3 regions of the Streptomyces sp. NPDC088762 genome follow, and region 1 is predicted to be linked to each of the others. Evidence: riboswitches for the same ligand, from Rfam matches in the RefSeq annotation. Region 1 holds a riboswitch; each other region holds the start of a gene.

Region 1 (8,465 bases):
ACTACGAGCGCGGCACGCTGAACGCCTACGCGGCCGGCATCGACCCGGCCCGGATCTCCGCCTCGCGCAACCTCATCGCGAACATCTACTCCTACTGGCAGACCGCCGAGCCGGGCTACTTCGGTCCCTCCTCCAACTTCAACGGCACCGTCTTCGCCGCCCTCGCCCTCGGCGCCAAGACCCAGGCCGGCGGCGCCCGAGTGCCCCAGTCGCTCACCGACTCCCTCGTCGCCCGCATCCGCGCCAACCAGCACAATGACGGCGGCTGGCAGTACAGCAAGGCCGAGGGCAACCCGACTGCCCTCGCCACCGCCGGTGACATCGACATGACCGGCGCCGCCATGGCCGCTCTGTGCGCCTCCGGCGTCCCCAACACCGACACCGACGTGGTCCAGGCGAAGAACTTCCTCAAGAGCAAGCTCGTCACCACCTCGGGCGCCTTCAACTCGATGTACGGCGTCAACACCAGCTCCAACGGCTGGGCGGTAGCCGGCCTCAACGCCTGCGGTATCAACCCCCAGACCGGCGACTTCCTCACCACCGCCGGGAAGACCCCGATCGACTTCCTCATCGCCAACCAGTACAACCCCGGCGGTGGCTTCAAGTACAAGCCCAGCGACACGGCCCCGTCCGCCTACGCCTCCATCGACTCGCTCCGGGCGGTCGCCGGCGGTGGCTTCACCTCCGCCCCGCCCGTCCCGGTGACCCCCGGGGCGCCGCAGTGGGTCGCGCAGTCGGCGTTCACCGCAGGTACGGCCACCAAGCTGGCACTTACCGTCGACGACGGTGCGGGCAACCTGAAGGTCTGCTCGGTCTCCTTCACGCCGACCGGCACGACCAGCACCCTCGGCGACGTCCTGAACTCCGCGATCGGCTCCGCCACCCCGTCGGGCTGCGTCACGAGCGTCACCCCGTCCTCCGGTACCGGCACCATCACGGCCGTCAACGGCAAGGCCAACAGCGGCTCCAACACCTGGAAGGTGAGCGTGGACGGTTCCGCGTTCGCCGGCGCCACCCGCGACAAGGTGATCAACGTAGGTGACACCATCGCGCTGCGCTGGGGCGCCTGATCCATATGCCGGGCGGGGTCCGCGGCTGCGCACCCCGCCCGCCAGTGCGACGCGTTCGGATCAGAAGGACGTCCAGACGAACGACACCTGGTCGCCGGCGTTCAGCTTGAACTGGCAGCCGCCGACCGGGGTGGGCGTGCCATTGACGGATATGTTCCAGTAGGCGGAGCCGCCGCCGCTGACGTTCTTGATGGTGTCGACGGAGAAGTCGTCGAACGAGGCGTACCAGGTGCCGTCCCAAGCGAAGTAGTTGAGACGGGCGGCGTCGTCCAGGGCCGCGGTCGGGGTGGGAACCTTGCTCGGGTTCGCCCCGCCGTTGGTCCCGTCGCACTTGTGCGTGCCGCCGGTGGCGGTGGTCACGTCATGACCCTTGGTCGTGATCTTGCCCTGGAACAGCAGGCCGTCGGGGCCCTGCACCGTGAGATTGACCTTGACAGGGACGTTGGTGTTCACCGGCTTGGCGTGGGCGACGGCCGGGACGGCGGTGAGGCCGGTGAGGGCGAGGCCCAGGGCGGCCGTCGTAACGGCGGCGCGACGGGTGAGGCTCAGGCGCATGGGGTGGCCTTTCTGACCGGTCGGGTCCGCTGACGGGAACCCGCAACCGGCGCGGCCCACCCCGGCAGTCGCACGAGCGCACTACGTGGTGTTCCGGCGGAACCGGGCTTCGCGCTGCAGACCATGACAGTGGAAGCGGATGCTGCCGCGCGGCGGGCATCCCGACTCGCGGCGCAGGTCATCGCGCCGCACACGGTTGCAGGTCAGCGCCGGATTCCCACCGGCTTCCCCCGATCGCACAGCCATTTGGTTGTGGTCCGGCCGCAGCCGGGCAGTGGCATCGTACGGGCAGCACCGGCCGCGGCCAAGTGCCCCTGGAATCAGAGGTAGTGGGTCTTACCGCAGGCTCGAAGCGCGAGGTGCTACCCGCGCGGTCCGATCATCCCGCGTGCTCGCTGCAGACGTCGGCCGAGTTCGGCGGCGACCTCCGCTGCGTCCTGCGGAGGTGTACCTTGCGCAGCGCCCTGAGCCCGGGTGGCTTGCACCAAGGGCCCCTCCAGCAGTTCCACGTATTCGACGAGGCTGCCGAGCGTCTGCTTCAGGGGACCGGACGCGTGCGTTCTGCGCGCCGAGCTGCCTACGGGCGGCGAGGAGGTTGTCGTAGTCGCGGGCCGGTATGGTCACCGTCGGCTCGTCCTGCGTGATGGGTATGCCGCCCTGCCGCTTCATCGGTGCCCCCTGGGTTTTCGCTGCGGTCGCCTGCCCCAACTTCAACATATAGGAGGGGGTTTGGGTTCCTGCGGTCATGACCAGACCAGAACCTGCAGGCACCGCAGTCGGCGTGGACAACGCAGCGGGGTGCGGCGGACACCACTCCGCCGCACCCCCTTCCACCACGCTGCCGGGCCCCTCAGCCCGGCGGCAGCACCGGGTCCCTCATCAGCCCCGGTCGTAGGTGTGGAACCCCCGGCCGGTCTTCCGGCCCAGCAGCCCAGCCTGCACCATCCGCATCAGGAGCGGGGGCGGGGCGTAGAGGGGTTCCTTGAACTCGGCGTGCAGCGACTCCGCGATGGCGGCGACGGTGTCGAGGCCGATGAGGTCGGCGAGCTTCAGCGGGCCCATCGGGTGGGCGCAGCCGAGCTCCATGCCGGCGTCGACGTCGGCCGGGGTGGCGAAGCCGGACTCGGCCATCCGGATGGCGGACAGCAGGTAGGGGACGAGGAGGGCGTTGACGACGAAGCCGGCCCGGTCCTGCGACCGGATCGCCGTCTTGCCCAGAGTCTCCCGGGCGAAGGCCTCCACCGTCTCCACGGTCTCCCGGGAGGTATGCAGCGAAGAGACGACCTCCACCAGTGGCAGGACGGGCACGGGGTTGAAGAAGTGCAGGCCCACGACCCGGTCGGCGCGCCCGGTCGTCATGCCCAGACGCATGACGGGCAAGGAGGAGGTGTTCGTCGCGAGGATCGCCTCGCTGTCGACGACGATCTTGTCCAAAGCCGCGAAGGTCTCGATCTTGACGTCCGCGTTCTCGGTGACCGCTTCGATGACGAGCTGCCGGTCGGCGAGGTCGTCGAGACTGCCGGTGAAGACGAGGCGGGCGAGGGCGTCCTCGGCGGAGATCCGGTCGAGCTTGCCCCGCTGGACGGCTCGTTCGAGGGAGACGGCCACCCGTTCACGGGCGGCACGGGCGGCGGTCGCGTCGGCTTCGCAGACGACGGTGTCGAGTCCGGCGCGGGCGCAGACCTCGGCGATGCCGGCGCCCATCTGCCCGCCTCCGACGACTCCGACGCGGCGGATACCGGCGCTCATGACCGCACCTCCGTGCGGTGGACGAGGTGGCGGCTGTAGGTGTCGGGGGTGAAGAAGGCCGGCAGGTCGCGCTCCAGCGCGGCCCGCTCGAGCACGGCCCTGGCCTCGGCTACGAGCGCATAGGGCCGTTCCGCGGTGAGCGCGTCGCATTCCTCGTCGAGCACGGCGAGCAGCTGGTCCCGGTCGATCCTCCGGTGGCGCAGCCACTGCCAAAGCTGGACACGGGCGATCTCGGCGGTCGCCGCGTCCTCCATCAGGCCGTAGAGGGCGACCGCTCCGTGGCCGCGCAGCCAGGCCTCGAAGTAGCGCAGCGAGATGGCCACGTTGGCGCGAACCCCTTCCACCGTGGGCGGCGCGCTGATGCGGCGGACGGAGAGCAGGTCCGCCGCCGTCACGGCGACGTCGTCGCGGGTGCGGTCGAGCTGGTGGGGCCGTTCACCGAGAACACCGTCGAAGACTTCGCGGCAGACGGGGACCAGGGCGGGGTGGGCGACCCAGGAGCCGTCGAAGCCGTCCTCGGCCTCGCGTTCCTTGTCCAGGCGGACCTTGGCCAGGGCGGCGATGTTGGCCTCCGGGTCCTTGGAGGGCACGTGGGCGGCCATGCCGCCGATGGCGTGCGCGCCGCGCCGGTGGCAGGTGCGTACGAGGAGTTCGGTGTAGGCGCGCATGAACGGCGCGGTCATGGTGACCTGGGCGCGGTCGGGGAGCTGGAAGTCGGTGCGGTGGCCGAAGGTCTTGATGATGCTGAACAGGTAGTCCCACCGGCCCGCGTTGAGGCCGGCGCTGTGTTCCCGGAGCGCGTGGAGGATCTCCTCCATCTCGAAGGCCGCGGTGATGGTCTCGATCAGGACCGTGGCACGGACGGTGCCGCGCGGGATGCCGAGGAGTTCCTGTGCGAGGACGAAGATGTCGTTCCAGAGGCGGGCCTCGCCCGCGTTCTCCAGCTTGGGGAGGTAGAAGTACGGGCCGTACCCGGCGTCGATCTGCCGCTGCGCGCAGTGGAAGAAGTACAGCCCGAAGTCCACCAGCGACGCCGGGACGGGCCGACCGTCGATCTCCAGGTGCTCTTCGAGGAGGTGCCAGCCTCGGGGACGGACGACGATGGTCGCCAGGTTCCCGCCGAGGCGGTACTCCTTGCCCTCGGGCGTGGTGAAGTCGATGCGGCGCTCGATGGCGTCGAGCAGGTTGAGCTGGCCGTCGATGACGTTGTTCCAGGTGGGGGATGTGGCGTCCTCGAAGTCCGCCATCCACACCCTGGCGCCGGAGTTGAGGGCGTTGACCGTCATCCTGCGGTCCGGCGGGCCGGTGATCTCCACTCGGCGGTCCTCCAGGCCCGGGGCCGGCGGAGCCACGCGCCAGTCGGGGTCGTCACGGACGGCAGCGGTGGCGATGGAGAAGTCCAGCGGGGATCCCGAGACGAGGCGGTCCTTGCGCCGGCGCCGTTCCTTGAGGATCTCGTCGCGGCGGTGGGCGAATGCTGCGTCGAGGCGGCCGATGAAGTCGAGCGCCTCCGGCGTGAGGATCTCGTCGTGGCGGTCGCCCGGCGCCGCGAGGACCCGGACCCGGTGCGTGGTGGCGGTGGTGGTCATGCGGTCTCCTGACGAGGGGTGGGGCGGGAGCCGGACGGAGACGGTCGTCCGGCTCCCGCTGAACGCGGACCTTCGGCCATGGGCGGGCCGGCGGGGAGGGGCGGAGCGTCTTAGTGGAACTGCTCTTCCTCTGTGGAGCCGGTGAGTGCGGTGGTGGAGGAGGCGGGGTTGACGGCGGTGGAGACGAGGTCGAAGTAGCCGGTGCCGACCTCGCGCTGGTGCTTGACGGCGGTGAAGCCGTGTTCCTGGGCGGCGAACTCCCGCTCTTGGAGGTCTACGTAGGCGGTCATGCCGTGCTCGGCGTAGCCACGCGCGAGGTCGAACATGCCGTGGTTGAGGGAGTGGAAGCCGGCCAGGGTGATGAACTGGAACTTGTAGCCCATCGCGCCGAGTTCGCGCTGGAACTTGGCGATCTGGTCGTCGTCCAGAGCCGCCTTCCAGTTGAACGAGGGCGAGCAGTTGTACGCGAGCATCTGGTCCGGGTACTGCGCGTGGATCGCCTCGGCGAACTCGCGGGCCTGGGCGAGGTCCGGGGTGCCGGTCTCGACCCAGATGAGGTCGGCGTACGGTGCGTAGGCGAGGCCGCGGGCGATGACCGGGGCCATGCCGTTCTGCACCCGGTAGAAGCCCTCCGCGGTGCGCTCGCCGGTCGTGAACTGCGCGTCCCGCTCGTCGACATCGCTGGTCAGCAGGTTCGCCGCGAGTGCGTCCGTGCGGGCGATGATCAGGGTCGGGGTGTCCGCGATGTCGGCGGCGAGGCGGGCCGCGTTCAGGGTGCGGATGTGCTGGGAGGTCGGGACGAGGACCTTGCCGCCGAGGTGGCCACACTTCTTCTCCGAGGCGAGTTGGTCCTCGTAGTGGATGCCCGCGGCACCAGCCGCGATCATCGCCTTCGTGAGCTCGAAGGCGTTCAGCGGGCCGCCGAAGCCGGCCTCCGCGTCGGCGACGATCGGCGCCAGCCAGTCCGTGGCGTCCGCGCCGCCCTCCGCGGTCGCGATCTGGTCGGCACGCAGCAGCGCGTTGTTGATCCGACGGACCACCTGGGGAACGGAGTTGACCGGGTAGAGGGACTGGTCCGGGTACGTGTGCCCGGCCTGGTTGGCATCGGCGGCCACCTGCCAGCCGGAGAGGTAGATGGCCTGGAGGCCGGCCCGGACCTGTTGCACCGCCTGGCCGCCGGTCAGCGCGCCCAGGGCGTGCACGTAGTCGAGTTCGTGGAGCTGGCGCCACAGGCGTTCGGCGCCGCGCCGGGCGAGGGTGTGCTCCTCGCGGACGCTGCCGGACAGCCGGACCACGTTCTCGGCCGAGTAGGTGCGCTCGATGCCCGCCCACCGGGGGTCGTCGGCCCACCGCTGCTTGAGCTGCTCGGCCGCCGCCGTCGTGTTCGTGTCTGCCATGACTGTCACCGTCTCCGTGAATCGCTTGGTCTGCCAACGTCTGTCCGTCGCGGACGAGACGTTGGCACTGTGTGCCTTGATAGTGGGTTGCGGCCGCCGGCCCCACCTGGGGAGGAGCTGAGCAATGATGCAGGTCAGCCAGGTCAGATTGCCGGGATCTCCGATGTCAGGGCGCGAATCGGTGCCCGGACTGTCCGCCTGGGCCGCTGGGGTCCGGCGGGCCGCAGGACAGACTCTGGCAGCGGCACGCGGTGCCATCAATGAGGTACATCTGCCAAGTTCTGCGAATCTTCTGCGGCGTATTTGCCAAGCTTGCGAAGGTTGGCAGCAGCAGAATCGTGCGTACTCTGAAGCCCTGGCGGACTAAGCCGAGGGAGCCCAGGTGAGCAAGACGTACGCGGGTGCGCGGCTGCGGCGGCTGCGCGAGGAGCGCCGGATGAGCCAGGCCGAGCTGGCCCGGGTCCTCGGCATCTCCCCCAGCTACCTGAACCAGATGGAGCACGACTCCCGCCCGCTCACCGTCCCGGTGCTGCTGCGGCTGACCGAGGCGTTCGGCGTCGACCCGGGGTTCTTCTCCGAGCGTGACACCAGCCGCCTCGTCGCCGACCTCCGCGAGGCCCTGGCAAACGAGGTCGCCGAAGCCCGCGTCTCCACCTCCGACCTGGCCGAACTCGCCAGCCGGATGCCCGCTGTCGCCTCCGTCCTCTTGGACCTGGGGCGGCGCAGTCAGCTCCTGGCGGAGCGGCTGGCGGACACCGCCGACGGACGGGACGGTGGCCGGGCGGCACCACGCTCACCGCACGAGGAAATCCGTGAGTTCTTCTACCGGCGCCAGAACTATCTCCACGAGACCGACCTCGCCGCCGAGGGCCTCGCCCAGGAGATCGGCATCCGCCCTGGGGAGGTCGTCCGGGTGCTTTCGAACCGTCTGACCGAACACCACGGGATCCGCCTCGCGTCCGACTCCGACCGCCTCCATCACTTCGACGGACGGACACGCGTCCTGCACCTGTCAGGCAGGCTCCGCCCGGGCCAGCAGGCGTTCCGGATGGCCACCCAACTGGCCCTCCTGGAACACGGGGACGAGCTGGACCAGTTGGCCGCCGAGGACTTCCCCTCCGGCTCCCCAGCCCACGGGCTGGCCCGCATCGGCATCGCCAACTACTTCGCCGCCGCGCTGATCCTCCCGTACCGGACCTTCCACACCGCCGCCGAGGAGTACCGCTACGACATCGAACGCCTCACCGACCACTTCGGCATCGGCTACGAGACCGTCTGCCACCGCCTGAGCACCCTCCAGCGGCCCAGGCTGCGCGGCGTTCCGTTCTCCTTCGTCCGCGTCGATCGGGCAGGGAACATGTCCAAGCGGCAGTCCGCCACGGGATTCCACTTCTCCCGGGCCGGCGGCACCTGCCCGCTGTGGAACGTGTACGAGGCCTTCGCCGCGCCCGGCCGCATCCACGTCCAGGTCGCTGCCATGCCCGACGGGCAGCGGTACTTGTGGACCGCCCGGGCCGTCACCCGCCACCGCGGCGGCTGGGGCGAGCCCGGCAAAACCTTCGCCATCGGCCTCGGCTGCGAGATCCGCCACGCGTCCCGGCTCGTCTACTCCGACGGCCTCGACCTCGACAACGCCTCCGCCGCCACCCCCATCGGCATGGGCTGCCGCCTCTGCGAACGCCTCGACTGCCCGCAACGCGCCGTCCCGCCGCTCGGCCGCCCGCTCGCGGTCGACGAGAACAGCAGCACCTTCATCCCCTACCCGGTCGCCCACCCCCAGGGGTGAGACTCACCCCAGCCGGCGCGCCTCCGCCTCGGTCACCGGGTCACCCGCCGGCACTCCGTGAAGCACGTGCGCGAGCACCTCGGCGCCGCGGACCACGCGGGGGCCCGGCCGGTTGAAGTACGCGGGTCCGTCCAGGACCCATACCTCCCCAGCCCGTACGGCAGGCAGCTCGTCCCAGCCGGGCAGTGAGGTGAGCAGGTCGAGTTCCGTCAGGGTCCGCTCGGGCGGGAAGCCGCACGGCAGCACGAGGACCACATCCGGGCGCGCCTCACGTACCGACTCCCACGTCATCGGTTTCGTGTGCTCACCCGCCTCGGCC
Region 2 (9,812 bases), on a different contig from region 1:
TTCCACCTTCACCCTGGAGAAGGAGACGCTGGTCCTCTGGATGATCGGCTACGGCTTCATCGCCTCGGTGCTGCCGGTGTGGATGCTGCTCGCTCCCCGCGACTACCTCTCCACCTTCATGAAGGTCGGCACCATCGGGCTGATGGCGGTGGGCGTGGTCATCGCCATGCCGACCCTGAAGATGCCCGCGGTCACCGACTTCGCGGCCCGCGGCGACGGCCCGGTCTTCGCCGGGTCGATGTTCCCGTTTGTCTTTATCACGATCGCGTGCGGGGCCCTGTCCGGCTTCCACTCGCTGGTCTCGTCGGGCACCACCCCGAAGATGATCCAGAAGGAGACCCAGGTCCGGGTCATCGGCTACGGCGCGATGCTCACCGAGTCGTTCGTCGCCATCATGGCGATGATCGCGGCCACCATCATCGAACCCGGCCTGTTCTTCGCGGTGAACTCCCCCGGCGGCGTCATCGGCACCACGGTCCAGACGGCCTCGGAGGCGGTCACCCACTTCGGCTTCGCCATCAGCCCGGAGGCCCTCGCGCAGGCCGCGAAGGACGTCGAGGAAGCGAGCCTGCTCTCCCGTACCGGTGGCGCGCCCACGTTCGCACTCGGAATGTCGGAGATCTTCTCGTCCGTGATCGGCGGCGCGGGAATGAAGGCCTTCTGGTACCACTTCGCCATCATGTTCGAGGCGCTGTTCATCTTGACGACCGTCGACGCCGGCACCCGCGTCGGACGGTTCATGCTCCAGGACACCCTCGGCAACGTGCACAAGTCGTTCAAGAACGTCAGCTGGAAGCCTGGCGTGTGGCTGGCCAGCGCCCTCGTCGTCGGCGGCTGGGGCTACTTCCTGTGGGTCGGCATCAAGGACCCGCTGGGCGGCATCAACCAGCTCTTCCCGCTGTTCGGCATCGCGAACCAGCTGCTCGCGGCGGTGGCCCTGGCCGTCTGCACCACCCTGCTCGTCAAGTCCGGCCGGCTGAAGTGGGCCTGGGTGACGGGTGTTCCCCTGGCATGGGACGTGGCCGTCACGCTCACGGCGAGCTACCAGAAGATCTTCTCGGAGGACGTGAAGGTCGGCTTCTTCGCGCAGCGCGACAAGTACCAGGGCGGGATCGACGCGGGCAAGGTGCTGCCGCCCGCGAAGAACATGGACGACATGCACACCGTGGTCACCAACGCCACGGTGGACGGCGCGCTGTCGGCGCTGTTCGCCATCCTGATCGTCATCGTGCTGGCCGACGCGGCCCGGACCTGCCTCAAGGCCATCAGCAGCCCGGAGTCCGTGAAGCTCTCCGAGGTCCCGTGGACCGAGTCCAAGATCATCGCTCCGGCCGGGCTGATCCCGACCGCGCAGGAGAAGGCGGAACTCGCCGCGGCGGGCCTGGACTCGGGCGGTGGACGGGTCAAGGAACCGGCGGCGTCATGAGCCTGCGCGGCGCACTGGCGCGGGCCCGGTACTACGTACGGGAGTTCTCGGGCGAGGCGGCCTACGACCGGTACGTCGCCCACGCCCGTTCCCACGACCCGGACGCGGAGGTCCCGAGCCGCCGGGAGTTCGAACGGGCCCGCACCGACGCCCGCGAGGCGGACCCCCGCGAGGGCTTCCGCTGCTGCTGAGCACCATCCATACCGAAGGCCCCGCCGCTGCACGCGGCGGGGCCTTCGGGTTCAGCGCACCCAGTCCTTGAGGACTTCGGTCTGGAGGGTGATGCCGACGAGGTCGGGCAGTTCGACGTCCTTGCCGTACGGCACGGTGTGAACCAGTTGGTACCGCTGCCCGTTCGGTTCGCTGTAGACGGAGACCTCGCACTTGTGCCGGTCGATCAGCAGGTACACCGGGATCCCGGTCTCGGCGTAGGCTCGGGGCTTCTCGACGCGGTCGCGCCGGTGGGTATCGGAGTCCCAGGATGGCACCTCGACCGCCATGAGGATGGGGGCGGGGTCCACCCAGTCTCCCTGGCCGGCGAACGCCTTGGAAGGCGCCAGCACCGCGTCCGGAATGGCCCGTCCTTCCCGGTACTCCTGGGCCTTGATCCCCTGCCCCCCGTGCAACCAGAGCTCCGGCCGGTACTGCATGCAGATCCGCGTGAGCCACTGGATGATCATCTGGTGGTCGCCGTCCGGCATGGCCTTGCTCCTGATTACCCCGTCGATGAATTCAAGCCGCGTCCCCTCCCGCTCGCGGGCCGCTATCCGCGCCACGGCCTCGAAGTCCTCGGTCAACATGTGGGGCCGGTAGGGCATCACGGTCATGCCTCGCTCACCTTCTTCGACGGTGCTGTCTCCGACGGTAGCGCCGGACCCTGACACCCGTCCGGCACACTCGGCCGCATGGACATCGTGATCAGAACAGCCGTACCCGACGACTACGCCGAGCTGGGCGACATCACCGCGCAGGCCTACCTCGACGACGGGCTCCTGGACCACAACGAGGACGACTCCTACGAGCGGGCGCTGCGCGACGTCGCCGGCCGGGCCGCCGACGCCGAGGTGCTCGTCGCCACGCTGGACGGCGTACTGCTGGGCGGTGTGACCTTCGCCCCGCCCGGCAGCCGCATGGCCGACATCGCCGGGCCCGGCGAGGCCGAATTCCGGATGCTTGCGGTGGCACGTGCCGGTCGCGGCCGGGGCGTCGGCGAGGCCCTGGTGCGGGCCTGCGTCCAGCGGGCGCAGGCCATCGAGGGCGTGACCCGCCTGGTGCTCTCCACCCAGGCCCAGAGCCCCGCCGCGCACCGGATCTACGAACGGCTGGGCTTCGCACGGACCCCCGAGCGGGACTGGTCGCCCGTCCCCACGGTGCCGTTGCTGACCTACGCGATGCAGCTGGGAGTACCGAACCAGTAGCGGGCCGACACAACATGTGGGGGGTCGCGCGTCAACCGCCCCCCACATGTATGCTCATGGCTGCTGTCGCCGCAGGGGAATCCGGTGCGAATCCGGAACTGTCCCGCAACGGTATGAAGTACACCCATGGGTGCACACGCAAGTCCGAAGACCTGCCGACAGCGCGCCCGGCTCGACCGAACCGGGTGCCGACACGTCCGGGCCTCGCGGTTGGGCCGGTGGACGCCATGCGGTGTACGCGCCTTCGGCACGCCCGCATGCGCCTCCCCGCGCCCTGCCCGCCGACGGCCGGGCCGAGCGAGGGAGAGCTCCCGCCGTGACCATCGCGCCTTCCGCACCGCGCGCCGAGTCCGCTTCTGGCGACACCACCGAAGGCCCGGGGGCCACGCTGCTGCGTACCCTCACCGAGCTGACGGCCGACCTCCCCGACACCGACCCCGGCCGGGTCGCCGCCGCCGCGCTGCGCGGCCGCAGCTCCGCCGCCGACGAGGCCGAGCTGCGCGGGCTGGCCACGGAGGCCGCCGCCGGTCTGATCTCCGAGGACCCGGCCTACTCCAGGCTCGCCGCCCGGCTGCTGACGCTGGCCGTGCGGGACGAGGCCGCCGGCCAGGGCTCCACCTCCTTCTCGGCCTCCGTCGAGGTCGGCCACCGCGAGGGGCTCATCGCCGACCGCACGGCCGCGTTCGTACGGGCCCACGCGAGCCGCCTGGACTCGCTGGTGGAGCACTCCCTCGCGGAGGGCGCCGACGACCGCTTCGGCTTCTTCGGCCTGCGCACCCTGCACAGCCGCTACCTGCTGCGCCACCCGATCACCCGCCAGGTCATCGAGACCCCGCAGTACTTCATGCTGCGCGTGGCCTGCGGTCTCGCCGCGGACGAGTCCGTCGGGGCCGTCGAGGAAGTGGCCTCGCTGTACCGGCTGATGAGCCGCCTCGACTACCTGCCGTCCTCCCCCACGCTCTTCAACTCCGGCACCCGGCACCCGCAGATGTCCTCCTGCTACCTGCTGGACTCCCCGCTGGACGAGCTCGACTCGATCTACGACCGCTACCACCAGGTGGCCCGGCTCTCCAAGCACGCGGGCGGCATCGGCCTCTCGTACTCCCGCATCCGCGCCCGTGGTTCGCTGATCCGCGGCACCAACGGCCACTCCAACGGCATCGTCCCGTTCCTGAAGACCCTCGACGCCTCCGTCGCCGCCGTGAACCAGGGCGGCCGCCGCAAGGGCGCCGCCGCCGTCTACCTGGAGACCTGGCACGCGGACATCGAGGAGTTCCTGGAGCTCCGCGACAACACCGGTGAGGACCAGCGCCGTACGCACAACCTGAACCTCGCCCACTGGGTGCCGGACGAGTTCATGCGCCGCGTGAACGCCGACGCCGAGTGGTCCCTCTTCTCCCCGGCCGACGTGCCCGAGCTGGTGGACCTGTGGGGCGACGCGTTCGACGCCGCCTACCGCAAGGCCGAGGCGGACGGCCTGGCCCGCAAGACCATGCCCGCCCGCGACCTGTACGGCCGGATGATGCGCACCCTCGCGCAGACCGGCCAGGGCTGGATGACCTTCAAGGACGCCTCCAACCGCACGGCGAACCAGACCGCCGAGCCGGGCACGGTCGTGCACTCCTCGAACCTGTGCACCGAGATCATCGAGGTCACCAACGACGGCGAGACGGCCGTCTGCAACCTCGGTTCGGTCAACCTGGGCGCTTTCGTCGTGGACGGCGAGATCGACTGGGAGCGCCTCGACGAGACCGTCCGCACCGCCGTCACCTTCCTCGACCGCGTGGTGGACATCAACTTCTACCCGACCGAGCAGGCGGGCCGTTCCAACGCCCGCTGGCGCCCGGTGGGCCTGGGCGCCATGGGCCTCCAGGACGTCTTCTTCAAGCTGAAGCTGCCCTTCGACTCCCCCGAGGCGAAGGCCCTGTCCACCAAGCTCTCCGAGCGCATCATGCTGGCCGCGTACGAGGCCTCCTGCGACCTCGCCGAGCGCAGCGGCCCGCTGCCGGCCTGGGAGCAGACCCGCACCGCCCGCGGTGTCCTGCACCCGGACCACTACGAGGTCGAGCTGAACTGGCCCGAGCGCTGGGAGGCGCTGCGCGCCCGCGTCGCGAAGAGCGGCATGCGCAACTCGCTGCTCCTCGCCATCGCCCCGACGGCGACGATCGCCTCGATCGCGGGCGTGTACGAGTGCATCGAGCCGCAGGTCTCCAACCTCTTCAAGCGCGAGACGCTGAGCGGTGAGTTCCTCCAGGTCAACGGCTACCTGGTGGAGGAGCTGAAGCAGCTCGGCGTGTGGGACGCGCAGACCCGCGAGGCGCTGCGCGAGTCCAGCGGCTCGGTCCAGGGCTTCGGCTGGATCCCGGCCGAGGTCCGCGCGCTGTACCGCACGGCGTGGGAGATCCCGCAGCGCGGTCTGATCGACATGGCGGCGGCCCGCACCCCGTTCCTCGACCAGTCGCAGTCGCTGAACCTGTTCCTGGAGACGCCCACCATCGGCAAGCTGTCGTCGATGTACGCGTACGCCTGGAAGCAGGGCCTGAAGACCACGTACTACCTGCGCTCGCGCCCGGCGACGAAGATCGCCCGCGCCGCACAGGCCGCCACCCCGGTGGCGCTCCCGCAGGCCGTCGACGCCGACGCGCTGGCCTGCTCCCTTGAGAACCCCGAGTCCTGCGAGGCCTGCCAGTAATGAGCACCACCCAGTCCGACAAGAACCTCCTGGACCCGGGCTTCGAGCTCACGCTCCGCCCCATGCGCTACCCGGACTTCTACGAGCGCTACCGGGACGCGATCAAGAACACCTGGACCGTGGAGGAGGTCGACCTCCACTCGGACGTCGCCGACCTCGCCAAGCTGACGCCGGCCGAGCAGCACATGATCGGCCGCCTGGTCGCGTTCTTCGCGACGGGCGACTCGATCGTCTCCAACAACCTGGTGCTGACGCTCTACAAGCACATCAACTCCCCGGAGGCGCGCCTGTACCTGTCGCGCCAGCTGTTCGAGGAGGCCGTGCACGTCCAGTTCTACCTGACGCTGCTCGACACCTACCTGCCCGACCCGGACGACCGCGCGGCGGCCTTCGACGCGGTCGAGGAGATCCCGTCCATCCGCGAGAAGGCGCAGTTCTGCTTCAAGTGGATGGACTCGGTCGAGAAGATCGACCGGCTGGAGACGCAGGCCGACCGCCGCCGATTCCTGCTGAACCTGATCTGCTTCGCGGCGTGCATCGAGGGCCTGTTCTTCTACGGTGCCTTCGCCTACGTGTACTGGTTCCGCTCGCGCGGCCTGCTGCACGGCCTGGCCACCGGCACCAACTGGGTGTTCCGGGACGAGACCATGCACATGAACTTCGCCTTCGAGGTCGTGGACACGGTCCGCAAGGAGGAGCCCGAGCTCTTCGACGACGCCCTGCGGCAGCAGGTGACCGACATGCTGAAGGAGGCCGTGGAGGCGGAGCTGCAGTTCGGCCGCGACCTGTGCGGTGACGGCCTGCCGGGCATGAACACCGAGTCGATGCGCGAGTACCTGGAGTGCGTCGCCGACCAGCGCCTGGTCCGCCTCGGCTTCCCGCCGGTCTACGGCTCGCAGAACCCGTTCTCCTTCATGGAGCTCCAGGGCGTCCAGGAGCTGACGAACTTCTTCGAGCGCCGGCCGTCGGCCTACCAGGTCGCGGTCGAGGGCACGGTCGACCTGGACGAGGACTTCTGAGCCCTTCGGGCCTTCGATCGGCCGGCAGCTGCTCCGCGCAGTTGCCGGTCGATCCTGCGTTCACGGGCCACTCCGTACAGGGAGGGGCCGAGGAGGAGGGCGGCGACGGCGAGGACGACGAGGTAGTTCAAGAACGTGTGCATGACTCCACCCTCGCCGGACCGACGAAGATCAGACAGTGGCAGGACTGTCATGGAAGAGCGAATTACTGCCACACTGGAGCCATGCCTCTCAACAACGTCGCCGTGGCCGTGGTCAATGGGGTCGCCCCCTTCGAGCTGGGCATCTTCTGCGAGGTCTTCGGGATCGACCGCAGCGCGATGGGCCTTCCGACGTACGACTTCGCCGTCTGCGCGGTCGAGGACAATCCGCTGTCCGTCGGCGACGGCCTCTTCGGCCTCACGCTCCCCCACGGGCCCGAGCGGCTGGAGACGGCGGATCTGATCTGCCTGCCCGCCGACCGGGAGGCGCCCACCCGCGACTACCCCGAGGCGCTGCTGGCCGCCCTGAACCGGGCCGTGGAGCGCGGTGCGCGGGTGCTGAGCGTGTGCAGCGGCGCCTTCATGCTGGGCGCGGCCGGGCTCCTCGACGGCCGGCGCTGCACCACGCACTGGATGCACGCGCCCGCCCTGATGCGCCGTTACGCGGGGGCTCTGGTCGACCCGGACGTGCTCTACGTCGACGAGGGCCAGGTGATCACCGCGGCCGGCACCGCCTCGGGGATCGACGCGTGCCTGCACGTCGTGCGGCAGGAGCAGGGCGCGGAGGTGGCCAACACCATCGCGCGGCGGATGGTCGTACCGCCGCACCGGGACGGCGGGCAGGCCCAGTACATCCAGCGCCCGCTCCCCCGCACGGCCTGCGACACGGTGGGCGAGGTGATCGGGTGGATGGCCCGGCACCTGGACGAGGAGATCACCGTCGAGCAGCTCGCCGAGCGGGCCCACATGTCGCCCCGGACCTTCGCCCGCCGGTTCCTCCAGGAGACCGGGACGACCCCCTACCAGTGGGTCCTGCGGCAGCGGGTGATGCTGGCCCAGGAACTGCTGGAGTCCACCGACGACACGGTCGACGCGATCGCGGGCCGCAGCGGCTTCGGGAACGCGGCGGCGCTGCGCCACCACTTCCTGCGCACCCTCGGCACCACCCCGAACGCCTTCAGGCGCACCTTCCGCGGGCCACGGGCCGTGGCCTGAGTTGCACCACCTGGCCGAGAACCATAGAACAGTTGACCCAAACCAAGCCCCTCCGTAGTCGATCGATGTCGTACCGTGATGACGCCTGGCCTGACCGCCCCGCACAGCGCCCGGCCGGACACCCTTCACGACAGCCCAGGGGGGCCCTGCATGTCCCGTATCTCCCGCACCGTCACCGCCGCCGCGTTCGCCGTTCTGCTCCTCGGCGGTACGGCCGCCACCGCCTCGGCGGACTCCGGCTGGGGCTCGGCGCCCGCCGGCCTCGGCGCCAAGCCCGCCACCATCGGCTGGGACGCCACGCCTGCCGACAGCGGCTGGGGCACCGCGCCCAAGTAGTCCGGGCGACGCCACGCGGAAGGGCCCGCTCCGATCCCGGAGCGGGCCCTTCCGCTGCGTACCGCGGCCGGCGAGATCAGTCGTTCGGGACCGTCTCGTAGCGCGGGGTGCCCTCTTCCATCTGGCGCAGGGCGTCCTTGCGGTCCCGCTTCGAGAGCCGGTCGATGTACAGGTAGCCGTACAGGTGGTCGGTCTCGTGCTGGAGGCAGCGCGCGAAGTAGCCGGTGCCGCGCACCTTGATCGGGTTGCCCTCGGCGTCCTGGCCCTCGACCTCCGCGTAGTCGGGGCGGGCCAGGGAGGCGTAGGCCGTCGGGACCGACAGGCAGCCCTCGTTGGAGTCGTCCAGCACCCGCGCGGCCGCCGGCAGCTCCACGAGCTTCGGGTTGACCACGACACCGGTGTGCCGCACGCCGTCGTCGTCCGGGCAGTCGTAGACGAAGACCTTGGCGTCCACGCCGATCTGGTTCGCGGCCAGACCCACGCCCTCGGCGGCCTTCTGGCTGGCGAACATGTCGTCGATCAGCTGCGCCAGCTCGTCCCCGAACTCGGTGACGTCCTTGCACTCGCGGTGCAGGACCGGGTTGCCGACGACGGTGATCGGGCGGGCGGTACCGCGCTCACGGTGGGCGAGCTCGCGCGCGGCGCAGTCCTCCGTGTCCACGACGTACCCGTCGTTCACGATCTCGACAACCTCGTTCTCCTGCTGCGACATGTCCGCCGTACGCCTTCCGTAAGTCCGGTCACCGGTGGTCGCCAATGGCCACCGATGTGCCCGTACAGCCTACGGCCCGGTTCAGCAGACTTCTTCGAGATCCCGCCACTCCCGGCTGTCCGGGCTGTCCGCGACCCATCCGTCGAGCAGCCCGCGCACCAGACCGGCCGGCGCCGCGAGGCCGCACTCCCGCTCCGGCACCCACAGCGAGCCGGCCGTGCGGTGCCCCAGCGGTCCGGGGTGGCCCGGCTCGCTGTGATCGTGCGGGTCCAGGTGCTCCCCGTCGCCCTCGTCGCTCGGCATCTCGCTCTCCGAGCAGGTCCGGCACAGCAGCCGCACCGACGAGGACCAGTCCTCGGCGGCGAAGCCCGCGTCCGAGGCCAGCTGCTCCAGCGCGTCGCGGTCCGCCTCGGTGGCCGCCTCCAGCAGCACCACCCAGGTCGGCACCGGTGAGGGAGCCCACAGCTCGATCTCGTCGAAGACCGGGTACGAGGGTCCGGCCGCGGTGATCCGCTCGCCGTGCGGGACCCCGTCGTGCAGGACGACCTCGCCCCAGCGCCGCCCCGAGGAGGGCAGCGGGATCGACAGGACCTCCAGCCGCGCCGGGTCGAGCCGGCGGCCCCAGACCACCTCGGCCTCGCCCTCGGGCGACAGCCGTACGGCCGCGCTGCCGAGCTCCATGCCCACGGGCTCGCCGTTGCCGCCCGCGCCGTGCGGGTCTCCCGGCACCTTCAGCCCGTACGCCTGCCAGGCCCTGCGGGCCAGCGGCCAGTCCTGCAGCGCGGTCGCGGCGATGCCGACGTTCCACCAGTCCGGTGCGCCGGTCTCCCGGTCCAGCAGCGCCACCGCGCGCAGCCCGGCGGCCCGCGCCTGCTCCCAGTCGTGCCGGAACTTGTGCAGCAGCGCCAGGTTGAACCAGGACTCGGACAGCCAGGGTTCCAGGTCCGCGGCTCTGGTCAGGAGCGCGCCCGCGTCCTCGTACCGCCCGTCGCCGATCAGCGTGAACGCGCGGT
Region 3 (9,812 bases), on a different contig from region 1:
GCCCTTGCGGAATTCGTCGTCGGTCTCCAGGAAATGCAGAACGCGCCGGTGCAGTAGTTGGTAAACGGGGTTCGATTGGAACTCCGAAAGTGCCCTCACCCGGATCTCGGCCTGTGGTGGTCCTGATTCATCCACACCCTTGAGTATGCGACGCCGGACCGCCTTGATCTCCTTCGTCGCACGCTTCTCCGCGTGCTCCCGGGTGTAGCCGAAAGCGGCGAACATCCGGTCCACGTGGAGGTCCGCGTAGACGAAGTCGACCTGCGCGAAGCGGGTCGTGGCCCACTGGGCGAGACTGGTGATGCGCTCGGAGCTGAAGTAACTGTTTCCAGGACTCACTCCGATGAGCACATGGTCGCCGTCTTCCCAGATATGGCGGCAAGTGCGGGTGAAGGGCAGAACTTCGAATGATGTATCAGCTGTGATCGTCACCTGTGATCGCCCTTGTTGCCGCTTGTCCCTGGGAGCCCTGCGCTCCTGGTGTGGCGGCAATGTCGGTACGTTATGCCGTGCTCCCGGAGCGTGACAAGTGGGGGCTGGATTTGTTGGCTGGAATTATCGCTTCCGCATGACGGAAAAGGTGATTTGAATTTCTGTCTGCCGCTCGAACGGGACCCGAGGCGGGGGTGGCCCGGGAAGGCCGCTACCCTGAGCCGGTCAACAAGCACCAAGAAGGGGTGGACCCAGTGGCGGACATCGACAGCGCGAAGACGACCTTCGAGCGGTTCGACAAGGACGGCGACGGCTTCGTCACCGCCGACGAGTACCGCGAGGCCATGGCCGCCATGGGCGACCTGATGGTCACCGGCCCGGTCGCGGAGGCCGTGATCGCCGCCAAGGACACCAACGGCGACAAGCTGCTGAGCTTCGACGAGTTCTGGGCCTCCCTGAACAAGTAACGCCCGCGCCGCCGCGCCCCCTCCCCACGGCCTGCCGGGGCGGGGGCGCGGCGCGGTGGACACCGGCCTAGGCGCCCTCCATGTCCTCGACTTCGGAGAGGGCCTCCTCCAGCCAGTGCAGCCAGAACGTCTCCAGGGCGATCCCGCCGTGCAGGACGAGCCGCCGCAGCCGGTCCTCGACGGCGTCCCGTTCCGCCGGGAAGTCCTTCTCCTCGATGGCCTCGTACTGGGCCAGCTGGCGCCGGTGCAGCTCCAAGTGGCGGCGCAGTTCGGGCCCGAGGCCGTGCGGCCCGACGACGCCGGCCGCCCGGATGCGCAGCAGCAGCGGGTCGCGCATGGGCTTGGGGTCCTGGCTCTCGCCGACCCACCGGGCCAGCTCCGCGCTGCCGGCGGGCAGGACCTCGTACTCCTTCTTCTGCCCGCGGACGGGGGCGTCGGTCGGGAGCGCGCGGATCAGGCCGGAGTCTTCGAGGCGGCCGAGCTCGCGGTAGATCTGCTGGTGCGTCGCGGACCAGAAGTATCCGATGGACTTGTCGAACCGCCGGGTCAGCTCCAGCCCGGACGAGGGCTTCTCGAGCAGGGCGGTGAGGATGGCGTGCGGCAGGGACATGCCGCCATCCTAGGTTTGCGGGGCCCTGCCGCCTGCCGCCTGCCGCTGCGCGGGGGCTTCCCCACCCCGCCCCTTCCCGAAACCGGGGGCTCCGCCCCCGGCCCCCGCCCCGGGGCTCCGCCCCGGACCCGGGCGGGGGCTCCGCCCCCGAACCCCCGCGCCTCAAACGCCGGCGGGGCTGGAATTGCGCTCCGCGCATCGGGGCCCGGGGCCCGGGGGTCGGTTACCGCCAGGTGGTCAGGGAGTCCGGGGTTCGGGGGCCCGGGGCGTTCGCGGTGAGGAAGCCGTGGGTGCGGAGGAAGGACGTGACCGCCGGGGCCCACGCCTGGCGCAGGCCCGCCGAGGACAGGAGTTCGGGGTCCGCGAGGAGGGACCCAGCCGGCCCGGTCCGGATGCCCGACGGGGTCAGGACCGCCGCGTCGTCGGCCCAGCGGACCGCCAGCTCCACGTCGTGGGTGGCCATCACCACCGTGGTCCCGGCCGACCGCAGCCCGGCCAGCACGTCCAGCAGCCGTTCCTGCCCGTCGGGGTCCAGCCCGGCCGTCGGCTCGTCCAGGATCAGCACCCGCGGAGCCATCGCCACCGCCCCCGCGATCGCCGCCCGCTTGCGCTGCCCGTAGGAGAGCAGGTGCGTCGGCCGGTCCCGCAGCGCCGTAATGTCCAGCGCCGACAAGGCCGATTCCACGCGCTCGCGGACCTCCGCCACCGGCAGGCCGAGGTTCATGGGGCCGAAGGACACGTCCTGTTCCACCGAGGCCGCGAACAGCTGGTCGTCCGGGTCCTGGACCACCAGCTGCACCGCCGTCCGCAGCCGGGTCAGGCCGGCCCGGTCGTGGGCCACCACCTCCCCGTCCAGGCGCAGCGCGCCCGAGCCCGGCCGCAGCCCCCCGCTCAGAAGCCGCATCAGCGTGGTCTTGCCGCTGCCGTTGCGGCCCAGCAGGACCAGCGCCCGGCCCTCGGCGATCCCGAAGTCCACCCCGGACAGCACGGCGGGCCCGTCCTCGTACGCGTAGCCCGCGCCCACCAATTCCACCAACGGCCTCACAGGTACAGCTCCTTCAGTACGAGGGTCACGGCCACCAGGGCCGCCAGCAGCGCGCCGGACGTGGCCAGGAACCGCCAGGACAGTGCCGCGTCCGGTACGAGCACCCGCAGCGTGCCGTCGTAGCCGCGCCCGGCCAGGCCCGTCTGGAGCCGGGCCGCGCGGTCGAAGGCCCGTACGAAGGAGGTCGCGGCGAGCCCGGCCAGCGAACGCCACGCCGCGGCCCGCCCGGTGGTGCCCAGGCGGGCCGCCTGCGCCTGGCGTACGCGGGCGAGGGAGTCGAGCAGCAGGAAGCCGATCCGGTACATGACCAGGGCCACGTCCACCACCGGGGCCGGCACCCCCGCCCGGACCAGCCGCGGCAGCACGTCCGAGACGGGGGTGGTGAAGGCGAACAGCAGCACGCCCAGCGAGGCCGCCGAGGTGCGCAGCAGCAGCTCCGCGGCCTGCCGGGGCCCGTCGGGGGCCAGTGCGACGAACCCGTCGGGCCCGCCCACCGCGAACAGCAGCGGCAGCGCCCCGGTGAAGCAGAAGCCGAGCGGGATCCGGAAGGCCCGCCACAGCTGCCGCCCGGCCACCCCGGCGGGCCCGAGGAGCACGGCCAGGGTGGCGGCGGCGACCAGCGGCCCGCCCGGCCACGGAGGCAGGCACACCGCGGTGACGGTCAGCCCGATCCCCAGCAGGGCCTTCTCCAGCGGGTGGCGGCGGCGCCAGCGGCTGCTGTGGGCGGCCGCGTCGATCGGCAGCACCGCCTACGACTCCGCGGGGGACGGCGCCGCGGCGGCCGCTGCTGCCGCCGCCGCGCCCTGGCGGCGGCCCCTGCGGACGCCGAAGTAGTACGCGAGCACGCCCGCGCCCAGGGCCGCCTGGAGGGCGAACAGCGCCGACTCGATCTCCGCGGAGGGGGGTTCGTACAGCGGCGAGAACCACGGCTCGTAGTCCGGCTTCAGCTCGGTGATGGCCGATTCGGCCTGCCCGTCGGCGCCGGTGAAGGGCTCCTCCTTGCCCTCGCCCAGCCCCAGCGCGAGCGGGAGCACGGCCAGCGCCGCGACGAGGAGCAGCAGCAGGGTGTTGATCTTTGCGTTCCTGGACATCAGACCGTCGCCTCCTGCTTCGACGTACCCGGGGTGAGCTTGGCGACGCCCAGCCGGACCAGGTCCGACTTGCTCGACTGCATCAGCAGCCGCATCACGAGCACGGTCAGCAGGCCTTCGCTGACCGCGAGCGGGATCTGGGTGAGCGCGAAGATCTCGCCGAACTTCAGGAGCGAGCCGGTGAATCCGGTGGCCGCGTCGGGGAAGGCCAGCGCCAGCTGGACGGAGGTGACGCAGTAGGTGACCAGGTCGGCGAAGAAGGCGCCGAAGAACACGGTGACCAGCAGCGGCACACCGGCCTTGCGCAGCAGCCGGTAGATCCCGTAGCCCGCCCAGGGGCCGGCGATCGCCATCGAGAAGACGTTGGCGCCCAGGGTGGTGAGCCCGCCGTGTGCCAGCAGCAGCGCCTGGAAGAGCAGGGTGATGGTGCCGAGGACGGCCATGATCGGCGGCCGGAAGAGGATCGCCCCCAGCCCCGTGCCGGTGGGGTGGGAACAGCTGCCCGTCACGGAAGGGATCTTCAGCGCGGACAGTACGAAAGTGAACGCCCCGGACGCTCCGAGCAGCAGCGTGCTCTCCGGATTGGCCTTCACCTCGCGGGTGAGGGCGCGCACGCCGTGGACGACGAACGGAGCGGACGCGGCGCCCCAGGCGACCGCGTGCAAGGGGGGCAGGAAGCCCTCGGCTATATGCATGAGTGGGGAGACCTCTCCAGCACCTCGTGGATGGACGACGCGCCCTGGCCGGTCTCCTGGCTCACGGGTCTTGATGCCCGGACTCCGCCTTCCCGGGGCCGTGCGGTCTCCCGCGCGGGCCCAGTGGCTTCCCGCAAGAATGGAGCCGGACTTCCCGATCACAGTGGCGAGGGCCGCACCGGTTTCCCACCGGTTTCCCGAACACCAAGGCCCGATGACCCTAGTCGGCCGCGCGGACCGGTAACAACCCGCCCCAAACGCGCCGAACGGTGGCCGGATTCCACTTAATGGTCACTCCGCGGAATCACCGTGCCGCCTTCGGCACCAACGGCCCCCTCCGGAGCGGGAGTTCCCCCTGTCCGTGACTGCCCGGAACCGGCTGTCGCGCACCGCCGCGCTGTTCCGTACGGGCGCGCCCGCAGACGCGCACCCGTACGGGCGCGGCCCGGTGGCGGCGCGGCCCCGCCGCGCACAGGCTGGGGGCGTGGCTGCCGACTACTCGTACCCGGACCTGACCGCCCTCTACGTGAACTGCACGCTCAAGCGCTCGCCGGAGCCCAGCAACACCGAGGGGCTGATCGACAGGAGCCGCGCGGTCATGGAGTCGGCCGGCGTCCGGACCTCGCTCATCCGCGCCGTCGACCACGACATCGCGACGGGCGTCTGGCCGGACATGACCGAGCACGGCTGGGAGAGCGACCAGTGGCCCGTCCTCTACAGCCAGGTCATGGACGCCGACATCCTCGTGCTGTGCGGCCCGATCTGGCTCGGCGACAACAGCTCCGTGATGAAGCAGGTCATCGAGCGGCTTTACGCCTGCTCCTCGCTCCTGAACGAGCAGGGCCAGTACGCCTACTACGGGCGCGTCGGCGGCGCCCTGATCACCGGCAACGAGGACGGCGTCAAGCACTGCGCCATGAACGTCCTCTACAGCCTCCAGCACCTCGGCTACGCGATCCCGCCGCAGGCCGACGCCGGCTGGATCGGCGAGGCCGGACCCGGGCCCTCCTACCTCGACCCGGGCTCGGGCGGCCCCGAGAACGACTTCACCAACCGGAACACCACCTTCATGTCATGGAACCTCATGCACCTGGCCGCCCTCCTCAAGCGGTCGGGCGGGATCCCGGCCCACGGCAACCAGCGCTCGCTGTGGGACGCCGGCTGCCGTTTCGACTTCCCCAACCCCGAGCACCGCTGAGCCGTCCGGCCCCTCAGCAGCAGACGTTCCGGTGCGCGACGTCCAGGACGAACCGCTCCGGGTGGTGCAGCTTGTGGGTGCTGAAGGCCGGCTTGGACCCGAAGGCGGCGCCGAAGGTGACGTACCCCTCGAAGTCGCCGGTGAGGGCGAGACCCTTGAGCCGGGGCAGATCGATCGTGATGAGCTTCGGCCCGCGGTAGACGCTCCTGCCGTCGTCATCGTGAGCGGCGGCGGGATGCAGGCGGATCTGCAGGAAGAACGCCCCGGCGAGCGGGACGGGCTTGCCGGACCCGTCGTAGACGAGCCGGGAGACGGGGGTGACGGTGACCGGGGGAACGTGTCCCCGCAGGTCGATGACGATCCGGTCGTACGTGCAGTGTCCGCCCCAGCGGGCATTGACGACGAGCGGGGTCCGGGTGGTGCGGGCGCGGCTGTCGGTGGCGCCGGCCGTGGCGGCCGGAGCGGCGAGCGCGATCCCGGCGGTGAGCAGAACGCCCGTGGCCAGGGCGGTGACCTGCCGGCGGCGTGGGTGGTTCATGACGTCCCCTCGATTCTCGAGAGACGGGGACTGGTGTCACCATCTAGGACATTCCCGGCACACCCGTTGGTTGCACCCCGCGCGGACGGGTTGGCCGCGGGCGGTGGGGGAAGTGGGCGATCGCCGGTACGGGCCGCCGTCGAGGTGGCAGTGTGGGCGGGTGGGAAGCGGCCGTGCCACAGGGGAGAGCAGACGCCTCGTCTCAGATCGTCACGTCATGTCCTGGGCGCCCTCGTCCTCGCCCTGGCGGTCGCCGGGTGCGGTGACGGGGAGGAGCGGGAGGTGTCGCAGGAGGGGAAGGGCGGCTACCCGTGGGTGGCCACGGATGAGATCTGCAACGACATGCCGTACGGGAAGCTGGCGGATCCGCTCGGGGCGCGGCAGGAGGTCGCGGACCGCGCCGGGCGGTCCGGAGGGGGTGCGCCCGGGTTCACGTGCGTACAGCCGCTCGTCGAGACGGGCCCGGCCACGTGGAAGAACGTGAAGGTGGAGCTGGACTTCGCCTTCACCGAGAGCGTCGACTTCGCCAAGGACATCCACGCCAAGGACCGGGAGAACGTCGGCAAGGACATCGCGGACAGCGGTCTCGTCCCCGTGGAGAAGGTCGGGAAGGAGGCCTTCCGGTTCGGCTACGACAAGCCGGCCGACCTGCGGCAGGTACGGGAGCTCCACGTCCGGGACAGCAACCTGCTGTTCGACGTGACCGTGACCGCCGAGGCGCACACCCCTCCCACCCCCGAGAGCCTCAAGGCGCTGGACGCGGCCGTGGACGGCTTCGCCAGGGCGTGCCTCAAGGAGCTCCGGAAGTAGCCCCGGGATGCGGCGGGGGCCCGGCGCGCGCCGGGCCCCCGCGTAGTACCACCGCCTACGACCACCGCGCGAGCGGCGTCAGCACTCGATGACGTTGACCGCGAGACCGCCGCGGGCGGTCTCCTTGTACTTCACCTTCATGTCGGCGCCGGTCTCCTTCATGGTCTTGATGACCTTGTCGAGGGAGACCTTGTGGCTGCCGTCGCCGCGCATGGCCATCTTGGCGGCGGTGACGGCCTTGACGGCCGCCATGCCGTTGCGCTCGATGCAGGGGATCTGGACCAGGCCGCCGACCGGGTCGCAGGTCAGGCCGAGGTTGTGCTCCATGCCGATCTCCGCGGCGTTCTCGACCTGCTCCGGGGTGCCGCCCAGCACCTCGGCGAGGGCGCCGGCCGCCATCGAGCAGGCGGAGCCGACCTCGCCCTGGCAGCCGACCTCGGCGCCGGAGATCGAGGCGTTCTCCTTGAACAGCATGCCGATCGCGCCCGCGGCGAGGAGGAAGCGGACCACGCCGTCCTCGTCCGCGCCCGGCACGAAGTTCACGTAGTAGTGCAGCACCGCCGGCAGGACGCCCGCAGCGCCGTTCGTCGGGGCGGTCACGACCCGGCCGCCCGCCGCGTTCTCCTCGTTGACCGCCATCGCGTAGATCGTCGTCCACTCGCTGCGGTGCATCATCGGGTCGCCCTCGGTGCGCAGCTGGCGCGCCGTGGAGGCCGCCCGGCGCTTGACGCGCAGGCCGCCGGGGAGGATCCCCTCCCGGGACATGCCGCGGGAGACGCAGGACTGCATGACCCGCCAGATCTCCAGGAGGCCCTCGCGGATCTCCTCCTCCGTGCGCCAGGCCTTCTCGTTCTCCAGCATCAGCGAGGAGATCGACAGGCCGGTCTCGTTCGCCAGGCGCAGCATCTCGTCACCGGAGCGGAAGGGGTACTTCAGCACCGTGTCGTCGAGCTTGATCCGGTCCTCGCCGACCGCGTCCTCGTCGACGACGAAACCGCCGCCGACCGAGTAGTAGGTCTTCTCCAGCAGCGGGGCGCCCGCCTCGTCGTACGCGAAGAGCGTCATGCCGTTCGCGTGGTACGGCAGCGAGCGGCGACGGTGCAGGATCAGCTGGTTCGGCTCGTCGAAGGCGATCTCGTGGACGTCGCCTATCTCCGCGCCCAGCAGGCGCAGGCGGCCGCTCTTGCGGATGCGTTCCACCTCGTCGTCCGCCGTCTCCACGTTCACCGTGCGGGGCGAGTGGCCCTCCAGGCCGAGCAGCACCGCCTTGGGGGTGCCGTGGCCGTGTCCGGTCGCGCCGAGGGAGCCGAACAGCTCCGCGCGGACGGACGCGGTCTGGGCGAGGACACCGTCCTTCTTCAGCCGCGTGACGAACATGCGCGCCGCGCGCATCGGGCCGACCGTGTGGGAGGAGGACGGGCCGATGCCGATGGAGAAGAGGTCGAAGACGGAGATGGCCACTGGCGGACTCCCTTGTCTGCTCGTGGGGTGGGAGGGGGCAGGAGAGGCGGATCGTGCCGGGTAGGGCGGATTGCGCGGATTTTGTCCGACAGACGAGCTTAACGCGGCGAAATGAACGGCTTGGCCGCCGAACGGATCGGGAGGGGTACGGGCGCGTGTACGGGATCAAGGCGCGCCCGGGCATGGGAAGGGCCCGGCCCCGTACGAGACGCGGCCGGGCCCCCGGTCCGTCGTTAGAGCGACGGGTAGAGCGGGAACTTCGCGGCGAGCGCGGAGACGCGCGCCTTCAGGCCCTCGCTGTCAGTACGCCCGAAGGGAGAAGGCGCCTTCAGCGCTGCCGCGATGATCTCGGCGACCTCGGTGAAGTCCTCGGCGCCGAAACCGCGGGTGGCGAGCGCCGGCGTACCGATGCGCAGGCCCGAGGTGACCATCGGCGGGCGGGGGTCGTTCGGGATGGCGTTCCGGTTGACCGTGATGCCGATCTCGTGGAGCCGGTCCTCGGCCTGCTGGCCGTCCAGCTCGGAGTTGCGCAGGTCGACCAGGACCAGGTGGACGTCCGTACCGCCGGAGAGGACGGAGACGCCGGCCTCGGTGACGTCGGGCTGCACCAGGCGCTCGGCGATGATCTTCGCACCCTCCAGGGTGCGCACCTGGCGCTCCTTGAACTCCTCCGAGGCGGCGACCTTGAAGGACACGGCCTTGGCGGCGATCACGTGCTCCAGCGGGCCGCCCTGCTGACCCGGGAAGACCGCGGAGTTGATCTTCTTGGCCAGCTCCTGCGTCGACAGGATGACACCGCCGCGCGGACCGCCGAGGGTCTTGTGCGTGGTGGTGGTGACGACGTGGGCGTGCGGCACCGGGTTCGGGTGCAGACCCGCGGCGACCAGGCCCGCGAAGTGCGCCATGTCGACCATCAGGTACGCGCCGACCTCGTCCGCGATGCGGCGGAAGGCGGCGAAGTCCAGCTGGCGCGGGTAGGCGGACCAGCCGGCGACGATCAGCTGCGGCTTGGACTCCTTGGCGAGGCGCTCGACCTCGGCCATGTCGACCTGACCGGTCTCGTCGACGTGGTACGGGACCACGTTGTAGAGCTTGCCGGAGAAGTTGATCTTCATGCCGTGGGTCAGGTGACCGCCGTGGGCCAGGTTCAGGCCCATGATCGTGTCGCCCGGCTTCAGCAGCGCGAACATCGCGGCGGCGTTCGCCTGCGCACCCGAGTGCGGCTGGACGTTCGCGGCCTCGGCGCCGAACAGCGCCTTGATGCGGTCGATCGCGATCTGCTCGACCACGTCGACGTGCTCGCAACCACCGTAGTAACGGCGGCCCGGGTAGCCCTCGGCGTACTTGTTGGTCAGGACCGAACCCTGGGCCTCCATGACGGCGACCGGAGCGAAGTTCTCCGAGGCGATCATTTCGAGGGTCGACTGCTGGCGCACGAGCTCGGCGTCGACGGCGGCGGCGACGT

The links. A riboswitch is a leader RNA that binds a small molecule or an ion and turns the genes downstream of it on or off. The one in region 1 is predicted to bind cobalamin.
Region 2: linked by a shared signal. The riboswitch ahead of ACIP5M_RS19530 (ribonucleoside-diphosphate reductase subunit alpha) and the one ahead of ACIP5M_RS16255 (DUF4430 domain-containing protein) in region 1 are both predicted to bind cobalamin.
Region 3: linked by a shared signal. The riboswitch ahead of ACIP5M_RS18985 (energy-coupling factor ABC transporter permease) and the one ahead of ACIP5M_RS16255 (DUF4430 domain-containing protein) in region 1 are both predicted to bind cobalamin.

What each region holds. Positions count from the first base shown of each region.
Region 1 covers NZ_JBIVKT010000006.1:32,182-40,646, forward strand. Annotated here, with positions in the region: gene ACIP5M_RS16250 (prenyltransferase/squalene oxidase repeat-containing protein) at 1-1,070, shown strand, start outside; gene ACIP5M_RS16255 (DUF4430 domain-containing protein) at 1,131-1,625, opposite strand; cobalamin riboswitch at 1,759-1,906, opposite strand; gene ACIP5M_RS16260 (3-hydroxybutyryl-CoA dehydrogenase) at 2,505-3,374, opposite strand; gene aceB (malate synthase A) at 3,371-4,963, opposite strand; gene aceA (isocitrate lyase) at 5,074-6,360, opposite strand; gene ACIP5M_RS16275 (short-chain fatty acyl-CoA regulator family protein) at 6,743-8,146, shown strand; gene ACIP5M_RS16280 (cobalamin-binding protein) at 8,150-8,465, opposite strand, start outside.
Region 2 covers NZ_JBIVKT010000008.1:27,078-36,889, forward strand. Annotated here, with positions in the region: gene ACIP5M_RS19510 (carbon starvation CstA family protein) at 1-1,426, shown strand, start outside; gene ACIP5M_RS19515 (YbdD/YjiX family protein) at 1,423-1,617, shown strand; gene ACIP5M_RS19520 (Uma2 family endonuclease) at 1,669-2,253, opposite strand; gene ACIP5M_RS19525 (GNAT family N-acetyltransferase) at 2,332-2,844, shown strand; cobalamin riboswitch at 2,885-3,019, shown strand; gene ACIP5M_RS19530 (ribonucleoside-diphosphate reductase subunit alpha) at 3,161-5,536, shown strand; gene ACIP5M_RS19535 (ribonucleotide-diphosphate reductase subunit beta) at 5,536-6,555, shown strand; gene ACIP5M_RS19540 (hypothetical protein) at 6,507-6,698, opposite strand; gene ACIP5M_RS19545 (helix-turn-helix domain-containing protein) at 6,780-7,751, shown strand; gene ACIP5M_RS19550 (hypothetical protein) at 7,902-8,087, shown strand; gene def (peptide deformylase) at 8,164-8,799, opposite strand; gene ACIP5M_RS19560 (tetratricopeptide repeat protein) at 8,881-9,812, opposite strand, start outside.
Region 3 covers NZ_JBIVKT010000007.1:220,502-230,313, forward strand. Annotated here, with positions in the region: gene ACIP5M_RS18955 (tRNA-dependent cyclodipeptide synthase) at 1-432, opposite strand, end outside; gene ACIP5M_RS18960 (EF-hand domain-containing protein) at 687-899, shown strand; gene ACIP5M_RS18965 (PadR family transcriptional regulator) at 967-1,509, opposite strand; gene ACIP5M_RS18970 (energy-coupling factor ABC transporter ATP-binding protein) at 1,733-2,554, opposite strand; gene cbiQ (cobalt ECF transporter T component CbiQ) at 2,551-3,300, opposite strand; gene ACIP5M_RS18980 (energy-coupling factor ABC transporter substrate-binding protein) at 3,304-3,645, opposite strand; gene ACIP5M_RS18985 (energy-coupling factor ABC transporter permease) at 3,645-4,340, opposite strand; cobalamin riboswitch at 4,369-4,564, opposite strand; gene ACIP5M_RS18990 (flavodoxin family protein) at 4,825-5,538, shown strand; gene ACIP5M_RS18995 (hypothetical protein) at 5,552-6,076, opposite strand; gene ACIP5M_RS19000 (hypothetical protein) at 6,359-6,886, shown strand; gene ACIP5M_RS19005 (L-serine ammonia-lyase) at 6,965-8,347, opposite strand; gene glyA (serine hydroxymethyltransferase) at 8,581-9,812, opposite strand, start outside.